4 regions of the Nocardiopsis sp. YSL2 genome follow, and region 2 is predicted to be linked to each of the others. Evidence: riboswitches for the same ligand, from Rfam matches in the RefSeq annotation. Region 2 holds a riboswitch; each other region holds the start of a gene.

Region 1 (5,595 bases), 2.9 Mb from region 2:
GCACCCTGAGTGTGCCCGCGGCCCGCGGGCCCGTTCTCCTGGGAGGGACGCTGTTCCGCCGACCGCGGGTACACGACCAACCCCCGGCCCCTGATCGTGATAGGGAGATCCCCCATGGATCAACTCCTTGAGATGGCCGGCATCGTCAGCAGCATCGTGTGGGGGCCCTTCGTCCTCATCCCGCTGCTGCTCTTTGTCGGCGTGTTCCTCACCATCCGGCTCAAACTGCTCCAGCTCTTCAAGCTGCCGCACGCGCTGTGGCTCGCGCTGGTCCGGCGCAAGGAGGACCCCTCGGTCGAGGGCGACATCTCCCACTACCAGGCACTGAGCACAGCGCTCGCCGCCACGGTCGGCGTCGGCAACATCGCCGGCGCCGCGCTGGCCATCGGCCTCGGCGGCCCCGGCGCCCTGTTCTGGATGTGGGTCGTCGGCTTCTTCGGCATGGCGACGAAGTACAGCGAGGCCCTGCTGGGGGTGAAGTTCCGCCGCACCGACTCCAAGGGTGAGCAGAGCGGCGGACCGATGTACTACCTCAAGTACGGTCTGCCCGGCGGTCTGGGCACCACTCTGGGGGTGGCCTTCGCCGTCTTCGGCGCCATCGCGGCCTTCGGTATCGGCAACGGGACGCAGGCCAACACGGTCGCCCAGCAGATGTCGAGCGTCACACCGGCTCCGACCTGGGTGATCGGCCTCATCCTCATGGTTCTGGCCGGTGCGGTCATCCTCGGCGGCATCAAGAGCATCGGCCGGGTCGCCTCCGCGCTCGTGCCGCTGATGATCATCGCCTACGTGGCCATCTGCCTGGTGGTGCTGGCCGCCAACTGGGCGCAGATCCTGCCCGCGCTCCAGCTCGTGGTCACCACCGCCTTCACCGGTACCGCTCCCGCGGGCGGTTTCGCGGGCGCGGGTGTGCTGATGGCCATCCAGTACGGCTTCGCCCGCGGCATCTTCTCCAACGAGTCGGGTCTGGGCACCGGGGCCATCGCCGCCGCGGCCGCCAAGACCACGCAGCCGGTCCGCCAGGCCATGGTCTCCATGACCCAGACCTTCATCGACACCATCATCGTCGTGACGATGACGTGCATGGTCATCATCACGACCGGTGTGTGGCGGGCGGAGAACCCCGAGGACGGCTCGCTGCTGACCACGCAGGCCCTCACCGAGGGCCTGAGGTCGGTCAGCCCGGGGCTGGCCCCGGTCGGCGCCTACGTGGTGGCGATCGCCGTGGCGGTGTTCGCGTTCACCACGCTGCTCGGCTGGGCCTACTACGGTGAGCGGTGCATCGAGTTCCTGGCCGGCCGGGGCTTCGTGACCCCGTACCGCCTGGTGTTCATCGCGGTCATCTTCGTGGGTGCGGTCGCCGACCTGAGCAACGTGTGGCTGTTCAGCGACATCGCCAACGGTCTCATGGCGCTGCCCAACCTCATCGGGCTGCTGCTGCTGTCGCCGATCATCGTCGCGGAGACCCGGAAGTTCTTCGCGTTCCCCGACTGGAAGAACCCCGACGCCGTCATGGACGACGTGCGCGGGTAGCGCGCCACGGCCCGGGGTCGGCCCGGGACGACGAGGGGGACCGCACGCCGTGCGGTCCCCCTCCGTGCTGTGCGGACGACCCGTCCGCTACCACCAGGGGTGGAAATGGTGCACGGGGCCCTGACCGCCGCCGGCGTCGATCTCGTCCGACCGGCGCAGCGCCTCGGTCAGGTAGGCCTTGGCGTCGCGGACGGCGGAGGCGGTGTCCGGGCGCTGGGGCAGCAGAGCCGCGATCGACGACGACAGGGTGCATCCCGTGCCGTGCGAGTTGCGGGTGTCCACCCGCGGCGCCCGCAACTCCAGCGGCTCCTCGTCACGGGAGACCAGTACGTCGACGCTCTCGTCGCCCGCCAGGTGGCCGCCCTTGAGCAGGACCCGGCGCGGACCGAGCTCCAGCAGCCGCTCGGCCTGGTCGCGCATCTCCTTGAGGCTGACGGCCTCCGACACGCCCAACAGGTCGGCCGCCTCGGGAAGGTTCGGCGTGAGCAGGTCCGCGCGCGGCAACAGCAGGGAGCGCAGGGCCTCGATCGCCGTCCCCTCCAGCAGGCGGTCGCCGCTCTTGGCGACCATCACCGGGTCCAGGACGACGTTGACCAGCCGGTGGCGGTCGATCGCCTCGGCCACGGCTCCGGTGACCTCGGCCGTGCCCAGCATCCCGATCTTGACCGCGTGCACGGTGGCGTCGGCCAGCAGGGTGTCCGCCTGCCGGGTGACGAAACCGGCCGGGACGCCGTGGACGCCGGTGACGCCGCGGGTGGACTGGGCGGTCAGGGCGGTGACCACGGTCATCCCGAACACCCCGTGGGCGGAGAAGGCCTTGAGGTCGGCCTGGATCCCTGCGCCGCCGCTCGGGTCGCTTCCGGCCACGGACAACACGTTGTACGCGCTCATGACGTTCCTTCGCTAGCACGACCTAGGGCAGGTTCGACGGGTGTGCTCTCAGCCGGGAGGACTGTTCCCGGCACCCCGCGTCAGTCGCCACCGAGCCTAGGGCATGTCCGGCGGTTGCCCGCCCTGCTGCGCGTCGCCCCGGCGGCACTCTCACCGCGTTCTCATCAGTCGACAGGGGAACCACCCGGGCCCCCGCCGTGCGACGACGGCGAAGCCCGCGCAGGAGGGGAGCTCCCTCTTCGGCCTGGTGAGAGCACCACTGGATGCGCCGCTCGCGACGGGCGCCATCCACGGAACTCGCCCTAGTGGACGCGCGTGGGGGCCGCTCCGTGGCCGGCGTCCGACTGGGCCTTCTTGCGGTGCTCGTAGACGATCGCCGCGGTGACCACGAGGAAGCCGCCCACCGCGAAGGCCACGGTCACGGGCACGTCGGTGATGGGCAGCGGGTTGCGGTCGTGGTCCTGCCACGGCCACAGGGCGCGCAGCGAGCCCGCCATCAGGCCGGTGAGCACCACCAGGGTGAGGTGGTGGAAGTTCTCCAGCAGGTACTGCAGGAGCTTGACGAACAGGGCCAGGCCGGTGATCATGCCCAGCGCCATGACGCCGAGGTAGGCCACGTCCATGTCCCGTACCGCCTGCATCGTGGGCTCGTACAGCCCGAGCGTGAGCAGGATGAACGAACCGGACAGGCCCGGCAGGACCAGCGCGCAGATGGCGACGGCGCCGCCGAGGAAGGCGAACACCGGGTTGGGGGGCAGACTCGCGCCCGGCATGCCGGTCAGGAGGAAGGCGACCACGGCGACGGCCAGCGCCACCAGGTAGTGCCAGGCACGCCACTTCTTGCCCGCGCCGGTGTAGGGAATCCACAGGCAGGCCAGGACGAGGCCGAAGAAGAGGGCGTAGGCGTACTGGGCGTACACCTCCACCAGCGGGGAGAGCAGGACGGCGGCCAGGCCGAGCGCGATCACCATGCCGATCAGCGCGGGGACCAGGACACTCCAGTCCACCATCCGGAACTGCTCGTTCGCGCGTTCCCTGCCGCGGCCGCGCGGCACGTCGGTCACGTACCGCTTGATGCCGCTGACCATGTGGCCGGCGCCGCCGATGAGCTGGTCGTAGAGGCCGACGATGAGCGCGACCGTGCCGCCGCTGATGCCGGGCAGCGCCTCGGAGGTGCCGACGGCCCCGCCGCGCACCGCGTTGAAGATGAAGGAGCCTGCTGACTTGGCCATCTGAGTTGTAGGGCGCCGGCCCGGGGCAGGCCCGGGAGGGGCGCCGTCCTCCGTCCTGTGTGGTCACCGTACCCACCCGTGGGACACGGGCCGGTCGGGGGTGCGGGGGCGGGGCGCGTTCGTGTAGGGGCGCTGCGCCGACCGCCGCTGGGTGTGTGCCGCCCGGGGCGTGCTGGGGGAGGGACCTGCGAGGTCCCTGGGCCGGGCCGGGTCCGGCCAGTGTAGCGGGGGAGCGGGGTGGCGGAGGTGCGCGCTGCGTGGGATCCGCGGGGTTTCGGGTAGGTGATGCGGCTGGTGTTCAGCGTCCGAAACTCGGCGTGGTGTTCTCGCCGCTCTGCGCGACCGACGCCGCCCAGCGGTAGTCCTGCTTGCCGACCGCCGTGCGCCGGACCCGGTCGACGAAGTGCACCGTCCGCGGCACCTTGAACCCGGCCAGGCGCACCCGGCAGTGCGCGCGCAGCTCGGTCTCGACCAGGCGTGCGCCCGCGGCCACGGAGACCAGCGCCGTCACGCGCTGGCCGAGGTGCTCGTCGGGGGCGGGCACCACGATCGCGTCCTCCACGGCCGGATGCGCCTTCAACGCGGCCTCGACCTCCTCGGGGTAGACCTTCTCCCCGGCGGTGTTGATCACGGCGTTGCCCCGGCCGAGCAGGGCGATGGATCCGTCGTGGGCGCGCGTCCCGTAGTCGCCGGACAGGGCCCAGCGGCGGCCGTCGGCGCCGGTGGGGAAGGTCCGGCCGGTGGCGATCGGGTCGTTGTAGTAGCCCAGCGGGATCCGGCCGCTGCGCGCGATGCGGCCCACCACCGGTGAGCCGGGCGGAAGGGGCCGCAGGTCGTCGTCGAGCACGGCGATGCTGCCGCCCACGGTGAAGCTGCGCAGGTCCGCGCCGCCGGAGAGCGTCGGCGCGTCCTCGCGGGCACCGTCGGAGCCGTCGTCCTCACCGGTGGCCGACCCGCACACGCCCGTCTCCGAACCGCCGTAGGCGTCCGCCAGGACCACGTCCTCGCGCCAGGCCCGCCAGAGCGCGCGCACGGGCGGGGTGAGCGGGGTGCCGCCGGAGCGCACGGAGGTCAGGTCGGGGCACAGCCCGGGTTCGGTGAGCAGGTGGCGGGCCAGGGGCCGGGCCATGGCGTCGCCCACCAGCTGCACGGCGTGCACGCCCTCGCGGTGGGCGACTTCGAGGACGCGGTCCGGCCGGTAGCTGCGGTCGGTGGAGAGCACGACGCGCTTGCCGCACAGCAGCATGCTCAGCGCGTTCCACTGGCCGGCGGCGTGCATGAGCGGGCCGAGCACGAGCATGCGCTGGGGGAAGCAGGCGGCGGCGCGTGCGGCGACGTCGGCGGGCGACTCAGCGCGCGGTGCGCCGGGGGCGCGGCGCTCCAGCGCGGCACGGAAGATGTCCGCCTGGCGCCACAGCACGCCCTTGGGGTATCCGGTGGTGCCGCCGGTGTAGAGCAGGTAGTGGTCGTCGCCGCCGGTTCCGGGCAGGGCGGGGGTGTCGTCGGCCTCCGGGGAGCGGGCGGCCAGGGCGGACTCGTAGTCCGTGCCCTCCAGGGCCGCGTCGCGCACGCCGCCGTCCTCGATCAGCAGCACGTGCCGCAGGCGGGGCAGGTCGGGGCGGATCGCGGTGACGGCCGCGGCCAGGGAGTCCTCGGCGATCAGCGCGACCGCGTGCGCGTCGGCCAGCACGTGGCGCAGCTCGCCCGCGACGTAGCGGTAGTTGACGTTGACCGGGACCGCGCCCGCGGCCAGGATCCCCAGGAAGGACTCCATCCACTCCGCGCGGTTGAAGGACAGCACCGCCACGTGCTCGCCGGGACGCACGCCCTCGGCCACGAGGTGGCGGGCCAGGCGCACGGATCGGTCGTGCAGGGCACGGTAGGTCAGCCGGCGGGGACCGGCCACCAGGGCGACGCGGTCGGGGACGGCGTCGGTGAC
Region 2 (5,595 bases):
GTTCGCGCAGGCGCCCGGGATGATGACCCGGGGCGTGCTGGACCCGGCGACCTACTACTACCGGCGGCTGTTCACCGACGCGGTGCGGGCCGTGGACACCGCCGCCGGCCACCCGGCGGTCGACGCCGACCGGGTCGCGGTGTCGGGCGGGAGCCAGGGCGGGGCCATCGCCCAGGCCGCGGCCGCCCTGCACCCCGGGGTGCGGGCGGCCGTGATCGACGTTCCGTTCCTGTGCCACATGCGCCGGGCCGTGGAGATCACCGGCAAGGAGCCCTACGCCGAACTGGTCCGCTTCCTGGCCGCCCACCGCGGCCAGGAGGAGCGGGTGATGCGCACGCTGTCCTACTTCGACGGGATGAACCTGGCCGCGCGCGGGCGGGTGCCCGCGCTGTACTCGGTGGCCCTGATGGACGAGGTGTGCCCGCCCTCCACCGTGTTCGCCGCCCACAACCACTGGGCGGGCCCCAAGGACATCACCGTGTGGCCCTGGAACGGCCACGAGGGCGGCGGCGGCGAGCAGATGCGCGCCCAGCTGCGCTTCCTCGCCGACCTCGGCTGACCCCGGTCCGGGGCCGGGCCGAATCCGGCCGGTCCCGGACCTGCCGCCGCCCGCACCGGGCGGCGGCAGGCGCCCGGGCCTCAGTCGGCCAGGGGCAGGTACACCCGGTTGCCGTGCTCGGCGAACTCCTCGGACTTGTCCGCCATGCCCTTCTCGATCGCGGCGACGGTGTCCAGTCCGTTCTCCTCGGCGTACTTGCGCACGTCCTGGGAGATCTTCATGGAACAGAACTTCGGCCCGCACATGGAGCAGAAGTGCGCGGTCTTGGCCGGCTCGGCGGGCAGGGTCTCGTCGTGGAAGGCCTGGGCCGTCTCGGGGTCGAGGGCGAGGTGGAACTGGTCCTGCCAGCGGAACTCGAACCGCGCCTTGGACAGCTCGTCGTCCCACTCCTGCGCCTTGGGGTGGCCCTTGGCGATGTCGGCGGCGTGCGCGGCGAGCTTGTAGGTGATGACGCCGGTCTTGACGTCGTCGCGGTTGGGCAGGCCCAGGTGCTCCTTGGGAGTGACGTAGCAGAGCATCGCGGTGCCCAGCCAGCCGATCTGCGCGGCACCGATGGCGGAGGTGATGTGGTCGTAGCCGGGCGCGACGTCCGTGGCCAGGGGGCCGAGCGTGTAGAACGGCGCCTCACCGCACAGCTCCTCCTCCAGGCGCACGTTCTCGGCGATCTTGTTCATCGGCACGTGGCCCGGCCCCTCGATCATCACCTGCACGTCGTGCGCGCGGGCGATGTGCGTGAGCTCGCCGAGCGTGCGCAGCTCGGCGAACTGCGCCTCGTCGTTGGCGTCGGCGATGGAGCCGGGGCGCAGGCCGTCACCGAGGGAGAAGGTGATGTCGTACTCGCGGAAGATCTCGCAGAGTTCCTCGTAGTGCGTGTAGAGGAAGCTCTCCCTGTGGTGGGCCAGGCACCACGCGGCCATGATCGAGCCGCCGCGCGAGACGATGCCGGTGACGCGCCGGGCCGCGAGCGGCACGTAGCGCAGCAGCACGCCCGCGTGGACGGTCATGTAGTCGACGCCCTGCTCGGCCTGCTCGATGATGGTCTCGCGGTAGACCTCCCAGCTCAGAGCGGTGGGGTCGCCGTTGACCTTCTCCAGCGCCTGGTAGATCGGAACCGTGCCGATGGGGACCGGCGAGTTGCGGATGATGCGCTCGCGGGTCTCGTGGATGCGCTTGCCGGTGGACAGGTCCATCACGGTGTCGGCGCCCCAGCGGGTCGCCCACACCATCTTCTCGACCTCCTCGGGGACGGAGGAGGTCACCGCCGAGTTGCCGATGTTGGCGTTGATCTTGACCAGGAAGTTCTTGCCGATGATGGTCGGCTCGGACTCGGGGTGGCAGCGGTTGACCGGGATCACCGCCCGGCCCAGGGCCACCTCCTGGCGGACGTACTCGGGGTCCATGCCCTCGCGGGCGGCCACGAAGCGCATCTCGGGGGTGATGGTCCCGGCCTTGGCGTGGGCCAGCTGGGTGACCGCCCCGTTGACGGGTTCCCTGGACTCGATCCAGGCCTGGCGGGTCCTGGGCAGCCCTGCGTGGACGTCGATGAGCGCGGAGTCGTCGGTGTACGGGCCTGAGGTGTCGTACAGGTCGAAGTGGCTGCCGTTGCTGAGTTCCACCCGCCGCTGCGGAACGCGGAGCGTGAGCCCCTCGGGGGTGTCGATCTCCCGGTGGACCTTGGTCGATCCCATGATGGGACCGGTGGTCACCTGGTGCACGTCGGTGGTGGAACCGGTGTCGCGGCCGTCAACAGCCGTCATGGCATGCCTCCCTACGTCGGAATTACCCGAACAGGTTCTGCGGTCGGCGACGCCCTTGAGCCGCCCTCTCAGCCCGCCATGGTGCGAGCTCCCGCGTTGCTTATTCACATATGGCACGTCACGCGTGCGGTGGCGCCCCGTGGGTGCGCCCGGCCCTGTGGCCTCGCACACCATATCCGCCTCCCACCGGGACCTGTCCAGGGGCCCGGGGGTCAGAAAAGTGTGTCCGGCTCCGGTCCGGCGGTCCCGGCGACGGGGGTGAGCAGGTCGGGGGTGTTGTTCTTGATGGTGTTGACGTCGGTGGAGACCTCGTCCACGTCGAAGGCCTCGGCCGGGGTCTGCGCGAGCACGTGGAGGAGGTCGTCCGGCTCCGCCCGCGGGTCCAGCCAGGTCGACCAGGTGGCCGAGGGCAGGATGACGGGCATGCGCTCGTGGATGTGGGCGAGGGCGGGCGCGGCGTCGGTGGTGACGACCGCGCAGCTCCAGAGCCAGGCGGCGGGGTCGTTCTCGTCGGCTTCGGGGTCGCGCCACCGCTCGAAGATCCCGGCCATGGCCAGGGGCGCGCCGTCCGGGTAGTGGATGGCGTAGGGCTTCTTGGCCGCCCTGGCCTTGCGCTTCTTGTGGTGGGGGTCGGTGACGGGTGAGGTGCTGGCCTCCACCCGGCCGTCCTTGCCGACCAGCTGCCACTCGTAGTAGGCGTCGGCGGGCAGCAGGCAGCGGCGGCGGCGGAAGGCGGTACGGAAGGCGGGCTTGTCGGCGATGGTCTCGCTGCGCGCGTTGATCATCCGGTAGCCGATGTTGCGGTCCTTGGCCCAGGAGGGGACCAGGCCCCAGCGCATGGTGTGCAGGGAGGCCGGTCCGGGCTCGGCCGGGCCGGTGCCGCGGGGCGGTGGACCGAGCACCGCGTACACGGGTCGGCCGGGCGAGATGTTGTAGTCCGGCGGCAGCTCCTCCAGTGGCGGCCAGGCCCGGGGATCGGGATCCTCGGGCAGGGCCTCCTCGGGCAGGTCGAACGCGAGCTGGAGCTCGTGCTGGTTCCGGGACTGGGCATAGCGACCGCACATGGGTGTGATCCTACGGCTCAGCCCCGACATCCTCGCGGGGCTCCGCCGGGCCGTCACCGCCGCCGGCGGGGTCGGCCCTCCCGTGCTCCCGCGCGGCCCCGGACCCGGTCGGCTCCGGGGTGTCGGCCCCGGACGGGGAGCCGGTGTCCCGGGCCCGCCAGGCGCGGACCAGCCCGACCAGGACGGCCGCTGCGCCCAGCGGCCCCAGGACCGCGGGCGCCCACGAGTCCAGCGCCCGGAGCAGGACCGACCGCACGCGGGCCTGTTCGGCGTTGGCGGCGACCTGCGGCTCCTCCAGGACGAGTTCGGCGCGCAGCAGCGGGACCTCCCCGCGGCCGTCGCGCGGGCGCAGGCTCTCCTCCCGCTGCTCCGCGGCGTGGACGACGATGCCCGTGACGGGCTCCACCCAGAACGTGCGCGTGACCTCCAGCCACCGGGTGGCGGTCACGGTGCCCTCGGCACCGGCGGCGAACAGCGCGGCGGGTACCGGGCGTGCCGAGTCGGGGACCTGGGTGGCGTCCACCGACTGGGTGTACCGGCCCACCCGGAGCCCGGCGACCTCGTCCCAGTCGTCGAACTCCAGGGGCGGGGCGGAACGCACCTCGGCGTCGTAGTAGGGGTAGTCGCCCGCGGGCGCGCCCGCGGGCCAGAAGTACACCAGGCCCGCCTGCCGGACGGCGCGGTCCCCGTTGACGTGCTCCCCGCAGCAGTTCACGGCGCGCCCCGTCTCCCGGTCGACGATGACGCGCCGACTGGAGTGGTCGATCATGCGGTCCGGCAGCGAGGTGTCCACCACCATCTCCCACGCCGACCAGTCGCGCCCGTGCGCGGTGGCGTCCACCCTGGTCACGCGCCGCATCTCGACGCCCTCGACCCAGGCCCACCGGGAGGTGTCCAGGTAGCCGGCCTTTTCGTCGGTCATGGCCACCGTGAACTCGGCGGAGGCGGGGATGGGGGCGACGCGGTCGTAGACGTACAGCGGCAGCAGCGCGGCCAGGGTCAGCAGGAACGCCCCGGCGGCCACGACGAGCGTGCCCCTGGGCAGCGGCCGCCGCGCCGGGGTGAGGGGACCGACCTGGCTCCCGGTGTCGGCGGTCATGTCCGGGCCTCCTCGGTGTCGGGCGCCGTGGACCCGCCGGTGGCACGGCCCCCACCCGCGTGGCCGTCCGCGGTGACCGTGCCGTCGGCTACGCGGTCGTCGGCCGGGACCGCGTCGTCGGGCTCGGGCCCGGCCGGGTCCCGGGGCTCCGCGCCCGTGTCGGCGGGCACGTCGCGAGCGGTGCCGGACACCGCGCCCCCACCGGTCGCCGCGCCCGAGGCGGGACCGGTCCGGGCCCCGGCGCGCACGCCGGGCGGGTCGTCGTCGGCGTCCTCGTCGAGGCCGCGCTGGCCCAGGGCCAGCACCAGCCGCGCCAGCGCGGGCAGGCACAGAGCCTGGGGCACCCAGCCGCGCAGCGGGCCGCCGAACACCTGGGAGACGTCGTGGAAGGGCATGTACAGGGCCAGGTAGGTCCCGGCGCCCATCGCCAGTCCGGCCAGCGCCAGGGCCGCCGTCACCGTCCACGGCCCCGCCAGGTGGGGCAGCAGCCGGCCGCCCATGGACGGGCGCCCGGGTTTGGCGTGCCGCAGCCCCTTGGGGGCCTGGCGCCCCAGCCACCACATGCACAGCAGGATGACGCCGACCAGGGCGGCACCGGCCCAACCGGCCACCCACACTCCGTAGGCCAGGCCGAGGGGCAGGACGGCCCAGCGGCCGAGCCAGCCGGGCTCGGCGGCGGGCAGGGCGCGCTGCCCGCGCGGCGCCGACGCGCGCGCACGTCGGCCCCGGGGCCACAGGGCCACGATGACGAGTAGCGCGGCCAGCAGGAAGCCGACCAGCAGGGCCGCGTGGTAGGCGTTGTCGGGCGTGTACTCCAGCGTGACGGTGCCCGCGCTGCCCGCGGGCAGGACCCACGCCTGCTTCCAGCCCTCCAGCCGGACCGGTTCCAGTGGCCCGCCGGACCCCTCCAGCCGGGCCGTCCATCCCTCGTTGAAGTTCTCGTTGACCACGAGCAGGCTGTCCTCGTCGACGGCCACGTCGAAGCTGCGCCCGCTGGGGCCCCAGCCGTGCGTCCTCTCCACCCCGGCCATGGTGACCTCGGAGCGGTCGGCCAGAGCGTCGGCGGAGTCCACCACGGCCGAGCGGACCTCGTAGCGGTTGCCCGGGTCGACCTCG
Region 3 (5,595 bases), 790 kb from region 2:
GTTGGGATGCGAGAGCTTGGCGACCGAGTGGGCCTCGTTGATGAAGCGCTGGACGAAGGTCGGGTCCTGCGCCAGGGACGCGTGCATGACCTTCAGCGCGAGGCGTCGGTCCAGGCGGAGGTCATGGGCGACGTAGACGGTCGCCATCCCGCCACCGGCGATCCGGGACTCGACGAAGTAGCGTCGGTCCAGAGTCGAGCCTACGAGCGGGTCGGAAGTCGTCATGTCCACGGCGGAGTGCTGTCCTTGCTGCGGGGAGCGCGGGCGTTTCGCGGCCGGTGGCGCGTACCCGACACAGGGTGTCGAACCGACACGATAGCGGAAGCCCGCCCCGGATCTGCCCCGCGGTCTGCGGTCGTGGCGCCCCGCTTCCGCTGTGAGGGAGGCGACGGCGCCGTTCTCTTCGTCGTCCGCGCCGTGTCCGGTAGGGACAGGGCGCACCCACCCACGGTAGAGGACTGAGGCAAGCGCCCGGGTGAGGCGGGCTCGCGGGCGCTTGATGCCGGGTTGGGTTCGGGGCGCTTCACGCCGGGTCCTTCGTCGTCGACTCGCCTGGCTCGCAAGCTCGCCGGCGGCAACGTCTCCTCCTGCAGGCCCCGGCGCGCCCCTCACCCCTGTGCTTTCTTTGGGCCTCCGCGCTGTGTTTTCTTTGGGCCTCCGCTCGTTCCTCGCTTCGGCCCGTGCTCGGGGCGCCGGGAGGCCAGCGTTCTTCGTCGTCGACTTGCCTGGCTCGCAAGCTCGCCGGCGGCCCCGTCTCCTCCTACAGAACACTGGCGCGCCCCGAGCCAACCCCCTGGGGTTCAGGCAGGCTGATCCACCTACCCCAACCCCCTGGGGTTCACGCAGGGCTGTGTGTGCACCTTCAACCGCCTGGGGGTGCAGGTGGTGGCGCGCCCCTCACCCCTGTGCTTTCTCTGGGCCTCCGCTCGTGCCCGCACCGTCACCCGCCACCACCCTCAACGGACGCCTGCGGCGCAGCCCTTCCTCGCTCTGGCCCGATCAACCCCGGGGATGACGGCTCTATCCGGGGGTGGACGCGTGGGCGTAGCGGCGTACGGGGATGCGTCCGGCCAGGCGGGCGGCGCGTCCGGCGCGCACGGCGTCGCGCATCGCCGCCGCCATCAGTGCCGGGTCCTGCGCGCGGGTGACGGCGGTGGCCAGCAGGACCGCGTCGCAGCCCAGCTCCATGGCCAGCGCGGCGTCGCTGGCGGTGCCGATCCCCGCGTCCACGATGACGGGCACCCCGGCCCGCTCGACGATCAGCTCCAGGTTGTGCGGGTTGCGGATGCCCAGGCCCGAGCCGATCGGCGCGGCCAGGGGCATCACCGCGGCGCAGCCGATCTGCTCCAGGCGCCGGGCCAGGACAGGGTCGTCGTTGGTGTAGGGCAGGACGGTGAAACCGTCGTCCACGAGGCGTTCGGCGGCGTCCAACAGCTCCACGGGGTCGGGCAGGAGCGTGTGCTCGTCCGCCACGACCTCCAGCTTCACCCAGTCGGTCTCCAGTGCCTCCCGGCCCAGCCGGGCGGTGCGCACCGCGTCGGCGGCGGTGAAGCAGCCGGCGGTGTTGGGCAGGGGACGGATCTTGTTGCGGCTCAGGACGTCCCAGACCGACCCCTGCGTGCCGGGGGCGACCCGGCGCATGGCCACGGTCGTGAGCTCGGTGCCGGACGTGACGAGGGCGTCCTCCAGGACCTCCAGGGAGGGCGCCCCGCCGGTCCCGGTGATGAGCCGGGAGCCGAACGCGGTGCCCGCGATCACGAGCGGGTCGTCGATGTGCTCGGTCATCTTCAGCCTCCCTGGACGGCGGTCAGGACGTCGACGCGGTCGCGGTCGCGCAGGGGCGTCTCGCTCCACGCGGCCCGGCGCACCACCTCGTCGTTGAGGGACACGGCGATGCCGCCGGGGACGGCGCCCTCGGCGGTCCCGGTCAGCTCGCGCACGACCGACTCCACGGTGGTGTCGGCGGTGACGTCGCGGGGGGCGCCGTTGATGATCAGTTCCACTGCTCCTCCAGGGTCGTGGTGTGGCCGTGTCCGCGGTCGGCGGCGAAGCGGCGCGCGTGGTCGGGCAGTGTGCCGGTGGTCAGGACCTGGGCCATGACCTCGCCGGTGACGGGGGTCAGCAGCACCCCGTGCCGGAAGTGCCCCGCGGCCAGGTGCAGGCCGGGGACACGCGTGGGGCCCAGGAGGGGCTCGTTGTCGGGCGAGCCGGGCCGCAGGCCCACACAGGTCTCGGTGATCTCCAGTTCGGTCACCCCGGGTACGAGTTCACGCGCGTCCCGCAGCACCTGCCAGAGGCCGCCCGCGGTGAGAGAGGTGTCATAGCCCAGCTCCTCCTGGGTGGCGCCGACGACCACCTCGCCGTCCGCGCGCGGGACGAAGTAGACGGGGAAGCCCCTGACCAGCCCCCGGACGGTGCGGCCGACGATCGGCGGCTCGCCCCCGGGCGCGCGCATGCGCAGCAGCTGGCCCTTGACCGGGCGGACCGGCGGCACGACGGCCTCGGGGACCGCGATCCGGTCGGTCCAGCAGCCCGCGGCCAGGACCACCTGGTCGGCGGCCAGGGTCCGGCCGTCGGACAGCCGCACACCCAACCGGGCTCCGCCGGGACCCGGGCGCAGGACCTCCTCGGCCCGGGCGCGGATCTCGGCCACGCCGGTCCGCGCACCGGCCTCCACCAGGGCCCGCAGCAGCAGCCGCGGGTCGACGGAGTGGTCGTCGGGGGCCAGGACGCCGCCGCGCACGGACGGGGCGAGCATCGGTTCCAGGCGTCGGCACTCACGGCCGGTGAGCCGTTCCGCGGCCACGCCGAGGCGCTGTTGGAGGGCGTGCAGGTCGGTCAGCAGGGCCAGGTCGTCGCGGTCGTAGGCGACCAGGAGCGTGCCGGTGGCGCGGTAGCCGACCGTGTGCCCGCTGACCCGCTCCAGCTCGGTGACGAAGTCGGCGAACATCCCGGCGGAGCGCATCGCGAACTCCATCAGGGGTTCCTCGCCGAACATCGCCTCGGTGGCGGGGGTGAGCATTCCCGCGGCGACGGTGGAGGCGGCGCGGGCGCCGCTCGGATCGGTGACGGGGTCGGGTTCGACCACGGTGACCGGCAGGCCCCGGTCGGCCGCCCGCCAGGCGGTCACCCGTCCGGCGAGTCCGCCTCCGACCACGAGGACGCCGTGTTCCTCGGAGTTGGTGGGCATGGTGCTCGGTTCCACTCCCTTCGCCGGCATGACCCGGATCAGGTTCGTGCGGTCGGAGGCTCTCAGCCTCCCTCTCAGCCGGGTCCCACCCGGCTCCCGCGGGATGTTCGGTTCTGTCTCCATCCTAGGCCAGAGCATCCGGAAGGGTCCCGCCACGGTGCTTCCCGCCCGCGCGGATGTGGCAGATTGGAGGCGTGACACAAAGCGACAGCGACATCGACACCCTGGTCGGCACATGGCTGACCCTCAAGGAGGCGGCACAGCCGCTCGGCGTGAGCCCCAACCGGATCAAGACGCTGATCCGGGAGAAGCGCCTGATGGGCGTGGTCCGCCAGGGAGAGCTCTCCATCCCGGCCGACTTCGTCGACGGCCACGACCTCGTCAAGGGGCTGCCGGGCACCCTGGTGCTGCTGACCGACGCCGGGTTCTCCACGGAGGAGGCCCTGCGCTGGCTCTTCACGCCGGACGAGACCCTGCCCGGCACGCCGATCCAGGCCATGCGGGAGAACCGCGGCACCGAGGTGCGCCGACGCGCCCAGAGCATGGCCTTCTGACCCGAGCCCGTCCGGCCCCGGGCCGGAGGGTTCCCCGCGTCCGGGCGCCCGAGGGCGCCCGGGGCACGCCGGTGCCGTCGGCCCTTGGGCGGCCATCCCGCAGCCTCTAGGGTGGGGCGTGTGAGGACCAGCCACGGAACCAGCCTGCGCAAGCGCCTGGACGCATCCCTTCTGTACCTGTGCACCGACGCCCGGACCGAGCGCGGCGATCTCGCCGAGTTCGCCGACGCCGCCCTGGCCGGCGGGGTGGACATCATCCAGCTCCGGGACAAGGGGCTGGAGGCCCGCCAGGAGATCGCCGCCCTGGAGGTGCTGCGCGGCGCCTGCGAACGGCACGGTGCCCTGCTCGCGGTCAACGACCGCGCCGACATCGCGCGTGCCGTCCGCGCCGACGTCCTGCACCTGGGCCAGCGCGACCTGCCCGTCCCCATGGCGCGGGACGTCGTCGGCGCCGACCCGATCATCGGGCGCTCCAACAACGACCCCGAGGCCGCGGCGGCCTCCGCCGAGGAACCCGGCAGCGACTACTTCTGCGTGGGCCCGGTCTGGGAGACGCCCACCAAGCCGGGGCGCCCCGCGGCCGGACTGGACCTGGTCCGGCGGGCCGCGGCCCTGGGCACCGACCGCCCCTGGTTCGCCATCGGCGGGATCGACTCCGACAACATCGGCAGCGTGCTCGACGCCGGGGCCGACCGAGTGGTGGTCGTACGCGCCATCACCGAGGCCGAGGACCCCCGTGCCGCCGCCGCGGTGCTGCGCGCCCGTCTGGTCGAACACGCCCAGAACACGGCCTGACCGCGCGGGGACCGCACCCTCCCAGGACCGGAAGAGGGTCCGCGCGTCCGGCGCCCCGCCGACGCGCCGGTGCGCCCGGTGCGTGCCGGCCCCCAGGGTCGCCCACGTGATCGTGGGCGCCGCTCTCGTGGCCCCGGTCGTCCTCCGACCGGGGCCGTGGCACGGGCTCAGACGGACACGTGTGACAGAGCGCTCGGGTGGCGGCGCAGGAACCCCTCGATGGACTGCGCGGGGTGGCCCGTGAGCTTGGGCACGGTGGGCGCGACCACGTCCATCTCTCCGGCGGCGATCGCCGCGTAGGAGGAGGCCCAGCCCTCGGCGGCCCACTCCGGCGCCCCGCCGGCGCGGCGCGACTCCAGCGCCTCCTCCCAGGTCTCGGGCACGTAGCGCACGGTGCGGCCGGTCAGGGCGCTCAGCTTGTCCACGGTCGCTCCGAGCGTCAGGGCCTCGGGGCCGGTGACGTCGTAGGTCGCCCCTTCGGCGAGGGCCGCCCGTTCCGGGTCGGCCAGCACGGCCGTGGCCACGTCCGCCACGTCGTCGCGCGACACCCACGCGGCCCGGCCGTCACCGGCCGGGCCGCGGATCACACCCTCCCCGTCCACCCAGTCGGGCAGCAGGTCCAGGTACAGGCCGGGTCTCAGGAACGTGTGCCCCACGCCGGTCGCCCGGATGTGCGCCTCCGTGAAGAAGTGCGTGCGCGCGAAGGTGAAGGTCGCGGCCGGGCCGGCCCTCAGGAAGGACAGGTAGACGATCCGGGACACCCCGGCCTTGACCGCGCCGTCCACCGCGCTCAGGTGCTTGTCGATCCGGTCCTCGGACGCGGTCGCCGGGACCAGGAAGAGCGTGTCCACGCCGCGGCACGCCCGCTCGAAGCCCGCGGTGTCCTCATAGGCGGCCATCGCCGCGGTGCTGCCGGGGTACTCCGGCGCCCGGTTGATGTCGCGGACGATGAGCCGCTGCGGAAGGCCCAGGCGCGCGATCCTGGCGGCCACCCGACCGCCCAGCGCTCCGGTGGCCCCGGTCACCCCTATGGTGTGCTTTGTCATGTGATCGTCG
Region 4 (5,595 bases), 2.5 Mb from region 2:
GATCAGCAGGGTGTCGGCCGCCCGCCAGCGGCTGCGGCGCGCGTGCGAGCGCGGCCCGGTCCCGAAGGCCCGGGCGTCCATGGCCATTGCCAACAGGGTCCCGGTCCGGATGGAGCGCACGAGCAGCGCGAACAGTCGCCCGAAGAACAGCCGCACCACCGCCACGGGGTTGGCGCCGGCCTCCAGCCCGCGCGCCCGTCTGGCCAGGGTGATGGTCCGCCACTGGTGGGCGAGCAGCGGGATGAGGCGCAGCGCCGCCAGCACGCCCATGGCCGGACGCTCGGGCAGCCGGAGCCGTTGCACGAGGCCGTCGGACATCTCCGTGGGGTCGCTGCTGACCGCCGCCAGCAGGCCGGGCAGGGCGATCGCGAGCAGCCGGACCGCCGCCCCCACCGCACCGGAGACGCCCTCCTCGCCGTAGAGGTAGTTGACAGCCCCGCTGGAGATGCCCATCAGGACGAAGGGGCCGCCCAGGACGAACAGCGTGCGCCGGTCGATCCCGCTGAACGGGACCACCAGGACGACGGCGGCCAGCACCACGCCGCCGGTCACCGCGTCCACGGCCGGGACGAGTCCCAGGGCCAGGACGAGTGCGGCGAGCAGTTTGGCCGCCGGGTTCAGGCCGGTCAGCCAGGCGCGGGCACCGCCGTGCACGGGCACGCCGACGGTCGGGGCCTCACCCGCCCCCCGCGCCTCCCCCGACACGGCTCCTGCCTCCGGTGCGTCCGGCACCCCCGGCACGCCCCGCGGCTCCGGAGCGGCCTCGGCCTCCGGCCCGGTACGCCGCCCGCTCATCGGTCCTCCTCAGTCGCGGTGGCCGCGGTCGGCACCGCGACCGTCTCGGCCCGCCCGTCGGCCACCCGCACCCGCGTGTCGGCGAACCGGCGCAGGAGCAGCTCGTCGTGCGTGGCCATCACCACGGCCCGGCCCTGGGCGCGCAGGACACCGAGCAGCTCGACGAGTTCGGTCCACGTCCGGGTGTCCTGTCCGAAGGTGGGCTCGTCCAGCACCAGGACGTCGGGGGCGCGGGTCGGCCCCGAGCTGAGCGCAGTGGCCACCGACAGCCGCCGCTTCTCCCCTCCCGAGAGCGTGTAGGGATGCACGTCGGCCAGCGCGGTCAGCCGGAGCCGCTCCAGCAGCTCGTCCACCCAGGCCGTGGTCTCGGCCTCGCCCACCCCGGCCCGCCGCGGGGCGAACCGCAGCTCGTCGCGCACGGTGGCGGTGACGAACTGGTCCTCCGCGTGCTGGAACACCGTCCCCACGTGCCGGGCGAGCCGCGCGGCGGGCCAGCGCCGTAGCGGGCGCCGGTCCGCCTCGGCCAGCGGCCCGCGCGGCAGCACGGACCCGCGGTGCGGTTTGGCGAGCCCGGCCAGCAGCGTCAGCAGGGTGGACTTGCCCGCCCCGTTGGGTCCGGTGAGCGCGGTCGCCGTCCCCGCCCGCACGTCCACGTGGACGTCGGAGAACACGCTCCGCGGTGCGGCGGAGCGAGCGCCCAGTTCGGGGGGCGTGCGCGCGGCCACTCCGACCGCCTCCAGCACGCCCCCGCCGCCCGGTGCCGGGTCCAGCCGGGGTCGCGGTTCGGCACCGGGCACCCAGACGCCCTGCCCGGCCAGCGACCGCCCGTGCTCGGCGAACACGGCATCCGGCGATCCGTCGGCGACCACGCCGCCGCCCGGTTCCACCACCACGACCCGGTCGACCAGGTCGACGACGTCGGCCACCCGGTGCTCGACCAGGACCAGCGTGGCCTCGGTCGCGGCGAGCACCCGTGCCAGCACCTCCCGCACCAGCGCGGCCCCGTCCGGGTCGAGGTTGGCGGTCGGCTCGTCCAGGAGCAGCAGCCGTGGACGCATCGCCAGCGCGCCGGCGATGACCAGGCGCTGCTTCTCACCCCCGGACAGGGCGCCGGTGGAGTGGCGCGGCCCGTAGGGAAACCCGACGTCGGCCATCGCCCGCTCCACACGCGGCCAGATCAGCGCCGGGTCCATCCCGAGGTTCTCCGCCCCGAAGGCGACGTCGTCGCCCGCCCGGGCCATCACCAGCTGGGTCTCGGGGTCCTGGCTGACCAGGCCGACGGTGCCCCGGCGGCGGTCGGCGGGTTCGCCGTCCACGCGCAGGTCGCCCTCCTGGTCGCCGCTGATGGCGCTGTCGGGGCCGGTCAGCCCGGCCAGGGAGTGCAGCAGGGTGGACTTGCCCGCGCCGGAGGCACCGAGCAGGAGCACCCGCTCCCCCGGTTCGATGACCAGGTCCACGCCCCGCAGGGCGTAGGACCCCCGGCCGGAGTGCCGCCAGCCCCATCCGGTGAACTCGACGCGCGCGCCCTGGGCCCGCTCCACGCTCAGTCCCTGGCCGACGGGAAGGGCGCCAACGCGCCCGACTTGGCCAGGGCCGTGGTGAGCAGGCGGGCGCCGACGCCCGCGATGACGGCCGCGCTGAGGATGACGATCACGCCGTAGGCGAGCTTCAGGTCGAGCGACCAGGTGACGTTGTAGGTGATGTTGTCGCGGATCGCGGGCGAGATCCCGGCGACCGCGGCGGCCAGGACGGCCACGCCCATGTTCCAGCGCCGGTAGCCGAAGGCGAGGAAGACCAGTTCGGGCAGGATCCCCTGCAGCGTGCCGTCGAGGATCACCATGACGCCCCACTGGGTGCCCAGCACCGCGGACACGGACGCGGCGGCGATGGCGGTGAGCAGGGCGGCGCCGGGCTTGCGGATGATCAGGCCGCCCAGCACGCCGGAGATCAGCCACATGCCGTAGATGACGGCCTGCCCCGGGGGGAAGAGGACGAACAGCGGTGCGGTGATCGTCCAGAGGATGCCCCAGGCCCAGAAGACCACGCCGATGCCGACGCCGATGACGGCGGCCACGACGATGTCGACGGTGCGCCAGCTGCGCAGCCGGCCCAGGATGTCCTTCCAGAAGCCCGGTGTCTCGGTCTCGGTGCTCATGAGATGTCCCTTCGTGGGGGGACGAGGGGCTCTTCCGGGGCGTGCGGCGTCCACCGCACGCACCCTGGCCAAGAGCGCCACCGCGAACATGCCGTCGGTGGCGGTTCTTACGACTTCCTTCGCTGGCATGACCCAGATCAGGTGTGTAAGGGTCTGCGGCCCTGTGCCGCACTCTCAGCGCTCGCGCGCTCCCCTGTCGGTTGATCCCAGTATGGGGCATGGACGACCGAAGAGTCGCATGTCACCCCCCACATGTGCCCCGCCGGGGCCTCACGTGCCCTCCGTGCCTCCGTCGCCGTCGCCGTCCCGGGGCTCGGGCGGCCGGGCGTCGGGGTCTCCGAAGGCCGAGGGAGACGACGGGAAGGACTCCTCGGGCAGGTCGGCCGTCGCCCCGCGCATGGTCGCCTGCCAGATCGGCCCGGGCAGCGTGCCGCCGTAGACGATCCCGTAGTAGCGGCCGCCGATCTGTACGCCCTGGAGCGGATTCTCCTCGCCGCCCCGTATGTCGCCGACGGCCACCGCAGCGGCCAGGTTGGGCGTGTACCCGGCGAACCACGCGTAGGCCGCGCTGTCGGTGGTGCCGGTCTTGCCCGCCGCCGGGCGGCCGATCCCCAGGCCGTTGGCGGTACCGCCCTTGAACGTCTGCTGGAGCAGGTGGCTGACCCCGTCGGCCACGCGCCGGTCCACGGCCCCCTCCTCACAGGTGTTGCCGACCACGATCCGCCCGGACTCGGGGTCGACGGGGTTCTCGGAGACGACCTCGACGGGCCGGGGCTCGCAGCGCGTGCCCCGGGCGGCGAAGGTGGCGTAGGCGCTGGCCACGGTCAGCGGGGAGACCTCCTGGTCGCCGAGGGTGAAGGAGCTCCACACGCCCAGTGGCTCGCCGTCGGCGCGCGCGATCCCGGTGTCCTCGGCCATCCGCGCGGTCTCGCACAGCCCCACGCGCCGCTGCAGCTGGGCGAAGTAGGTGTTGACCGACCCCTTGGTCCCGCTGATCATGTTGTGTCGGCCCTCGTCGCTCTCCCCGGCGTTGCGCACCTTCCAACCCGACATCCGCCCGCCGTCGCAGTTGCGCATTCCGCTCACGGTCAGGGACTTGGGCGCGGAGAAGCTCGTGTCGTAGCCGAGTCCGGAGTCGAGAGCCGCCGCCAGGGTGAACGCCTTGAACGTCGAACCCGCCTGGTATCCGTTCGATCCCCCGTCGGCGCGGTCCACGGCGAGGTTGATCGAGGTCGTGCCGGTGTCCTCCTCGTCGAAGCCGTAGCGCAGGTTCTGCGCCAGCGCCCGGACCTTGCCGTTACCGGGTTCCACGACCGCCTCCGCCGCGAACTTCGTGGAGTCCTCGTGGGGGACGTACCGGTCCACGGCCTCCTGGGCGGCCGTCTGCGCGTCGCGGTCCAGGGTGGTGCGGACGGTGAACCCGCCCTGCTCCAGGACGCGGGCCCGGTCCTCCTCGGTCTCACCGAGGAACTCGGAGTTCTCCAGCCACCGCATGACGTAGTCGCAGAAGAAGGGGTAGTCGCTGCTGTAGCAGCTGCCGCCGCGCTCGGTGGGTTCCAGGTCCAGCCCGGTGGCCTTGTACTCCTCGGCCTCCGCCGCGGTGAGGTGCCCGGTCTCGGCCATCCGGTCGAGCACCATGTCGCGGCGTTGGACCGCGGCCTCGGGGTTGGTCAGCGGGTCGTAGTAGGACGGCCCGCGCACGAGGCCGACCAGCAGCGCGGCCTGGGCCGGGCCGAGCTCGTCGGCGGGGACGGAGAAGTAGCGCCGGGCGGCGATCTCGATGCCGTGCGCGCCCGAGCCGAAGTAGGAGAGGTTGAGATAGCCCTCCATGATCTCGTCCTTGGTCATGCGCTCCTCGATGCCCATGGTGTGGCGCAGCTCCACGAGCTTGCGCGCCACGGTCCGCTCGTTGGCGCGGGCCAGCTCCTCCTCGGTGTCGGCGCCTTCGATGAGGAGGTTCTTCACGTACTGCTGGGTGATGGTGGACCCGCCCTGGAGGTCGCCCTGGGCCGTGCGCACCAGCGCTCGCAGGACGCCGCGCAGATCCAGTCCGTTGTGCTCGTAGAAGCGCTCGTCCTCGATCGCCATGAGCGCCGCCGGCACCCACGGGCTGATCTCGTCCAGGGCGACCAGGTCGCGCTCGCGCTGAGCGACCTCGGCGATCGTCCGGCCGTCGGCGTCGGTGAGCAGGATCCGCTCCGACAGGGGCGGGGGCTCCAGGTCGTCGGGCAGGGCCATGAACGCCGAGGCGACGTCGCGTCCGGCCAGTCCGATCGCGCCCACCCACGGCAGGACCAGCGCGGCGCACAGCACTCCGGCCAGTGCCGCGATCCCCGTCAGTCGCAGGAGCGCGGTCGTCCGGGTCTCCTCGCGCTCGCCGTCCCCACTGGACTCGGTCACGTCTCCCCCTCGGCCGTGCCTCCCGTTCCGCCGCGGGACGGAACGAACACTGCGCCGACCACCCTCCCAGGCGGGTCGCAAAGGGAGCCCTGACACGACGCGCGTGTTACCGAAAAGCTTCACAAATCAACGGCAAAGCACGCAGACCGAACATCATGCGTGAGTCCGCACGAAACAGACTCTTCAATAACTCGACATCAAGAGGAATCCACGCGGACGTCTCCCGCCCGGCCGCGTCGGCGCCG

Evidence for each region. A riboswitch is a leader RNA that binds a small molecule or an ion and turns the genes downstream of it on or off. The one in region 2 is predicted to bind thiamine pyrophosphate.
Region 1: linked by a shared signal. The riboswitch ahead of thiD (bifunctional hydroxymethylpyrimidine kinase/phosphomethylpyrimidine kinase) and the one ahead of thiC (phosphomethylpyrimidine synthase ThiC) in region 2 are both predicted to bind thiamine pyrophosphate.
Region 3: linked by a shared signal. The riboswitch ahead of thiO (glycine oxidase ThiO) and the one ahead of thiC (phosphomethylpyrimidine synthase ThiC) in region 2 are both predicted to bind thiamine pyrophosphate.
Region 4: linked by a shared signal. The riboswitch ahead of M1P99_RS17200 (ECF transporter S component) and the one ahead of thiC (phosphomethylpyrimidine synthase ThiC) in region 2 are both predicted to bind thiamine pyrophosphate.

The regions. Positions count from the first base shown of each region.
Region 1 is NZ_JAMOAO010000001.1:4,293,491-4,299,085, forward strand. It holds gene M1P99_RS18980 (sodium:alanine symporter family protein) at 115-1,533, shown strand; gene thiD (bifunctional hydroxymethylpyrimidine kinase/phosphomethylpyrimidine kinase) at 1,621-2,424, opposite strand; TPP riboswitch at 2,412-2,512, opposite strand; gene M1P99_RS18990 (DUF368 domain-containing protein) at 2,727-3,656, opposite strand; gene M1P99_RS18995 (acyl-CoA synthetase) at 3,955-5,595, opposite strand, start outside.
Region 2 is NZ_JAMOAO010000001.1:1,349,485-1,355,079, forward strand. It holds gene M1P99_RS05810 (acetylxylan esterase) at 1-559, shown strand, start outside; gene thiC (phosphomethylpyrimidine synthase ThiC) at 640-2,316, opposite strand; TPP riboswitch at 2,310-2,421, opposite strand; gene M1P99_RS05820 (SOS response-associated peptidase) at 2,529-3,380, opposite strand; gene M1P99_RS05825 (DUF3068 domain-containing protein) at 3,391-4,479, opposite strand; gene M1P99_RS05830 (alpha-(1->3)-arabinofuranosyltransferase) at 4,476-5,595, opposite strand, start outside.
Region 3 is NZ_JAMOAO010000001.1:562,306-567,900, reverse strand. It holds gene pknB (Stk1 family PASTA domain-containing Ser/Thr kinase) at 1-231, opposite strand, end outside; gene M1P99_RS02455 (thiazole synthase) at 1,021-1,785, opposite strand; gene thiS (sulfur carrier protein ThiS) at 1,788-2,003, opposite strand; gene thiO (glycine oxidase ThiO) at 1,994-3,190, opposite strand; TPP riboswitch at 3,188-3,300, opposite strand; gene M1P99_RS02440 (Rv2175c family DNA-binding protein) at 3,367-3,744, shown strand; gene thiE (thiamine phosphate synthase) at 3,865-4,539, shown strand; gene M1P99_RS02430 (SDR family oxidoreductase) at 4,707-5,595, opposite strand, start outside.
Region 4 is NZ_JAMOAO010000001.1:3,870,281-3,875,875, reverse strand. It holds gene M1P99_RS17210 (energy-coupling factor transporter transmembrane protein EcfT) at 1-795, opposite strand, end outside; gene M1P99_RS17205 (ABC transporter ATP-binding protein) at 792-2,342, opposite strand; gene M1P99_RS17200 (ECF transporter S component) at 2,339-2,950, opposite strand; TPP riboswitch at 3,048-3,155, opposite strand; gene M1P99_RS17195 (transglycosylase domain-containing protein) at 3,221-5,350, opposite strand; gene M1P99_RS17190 (hypothetical protein) at 5,457-5,595, opposite strand, start outside.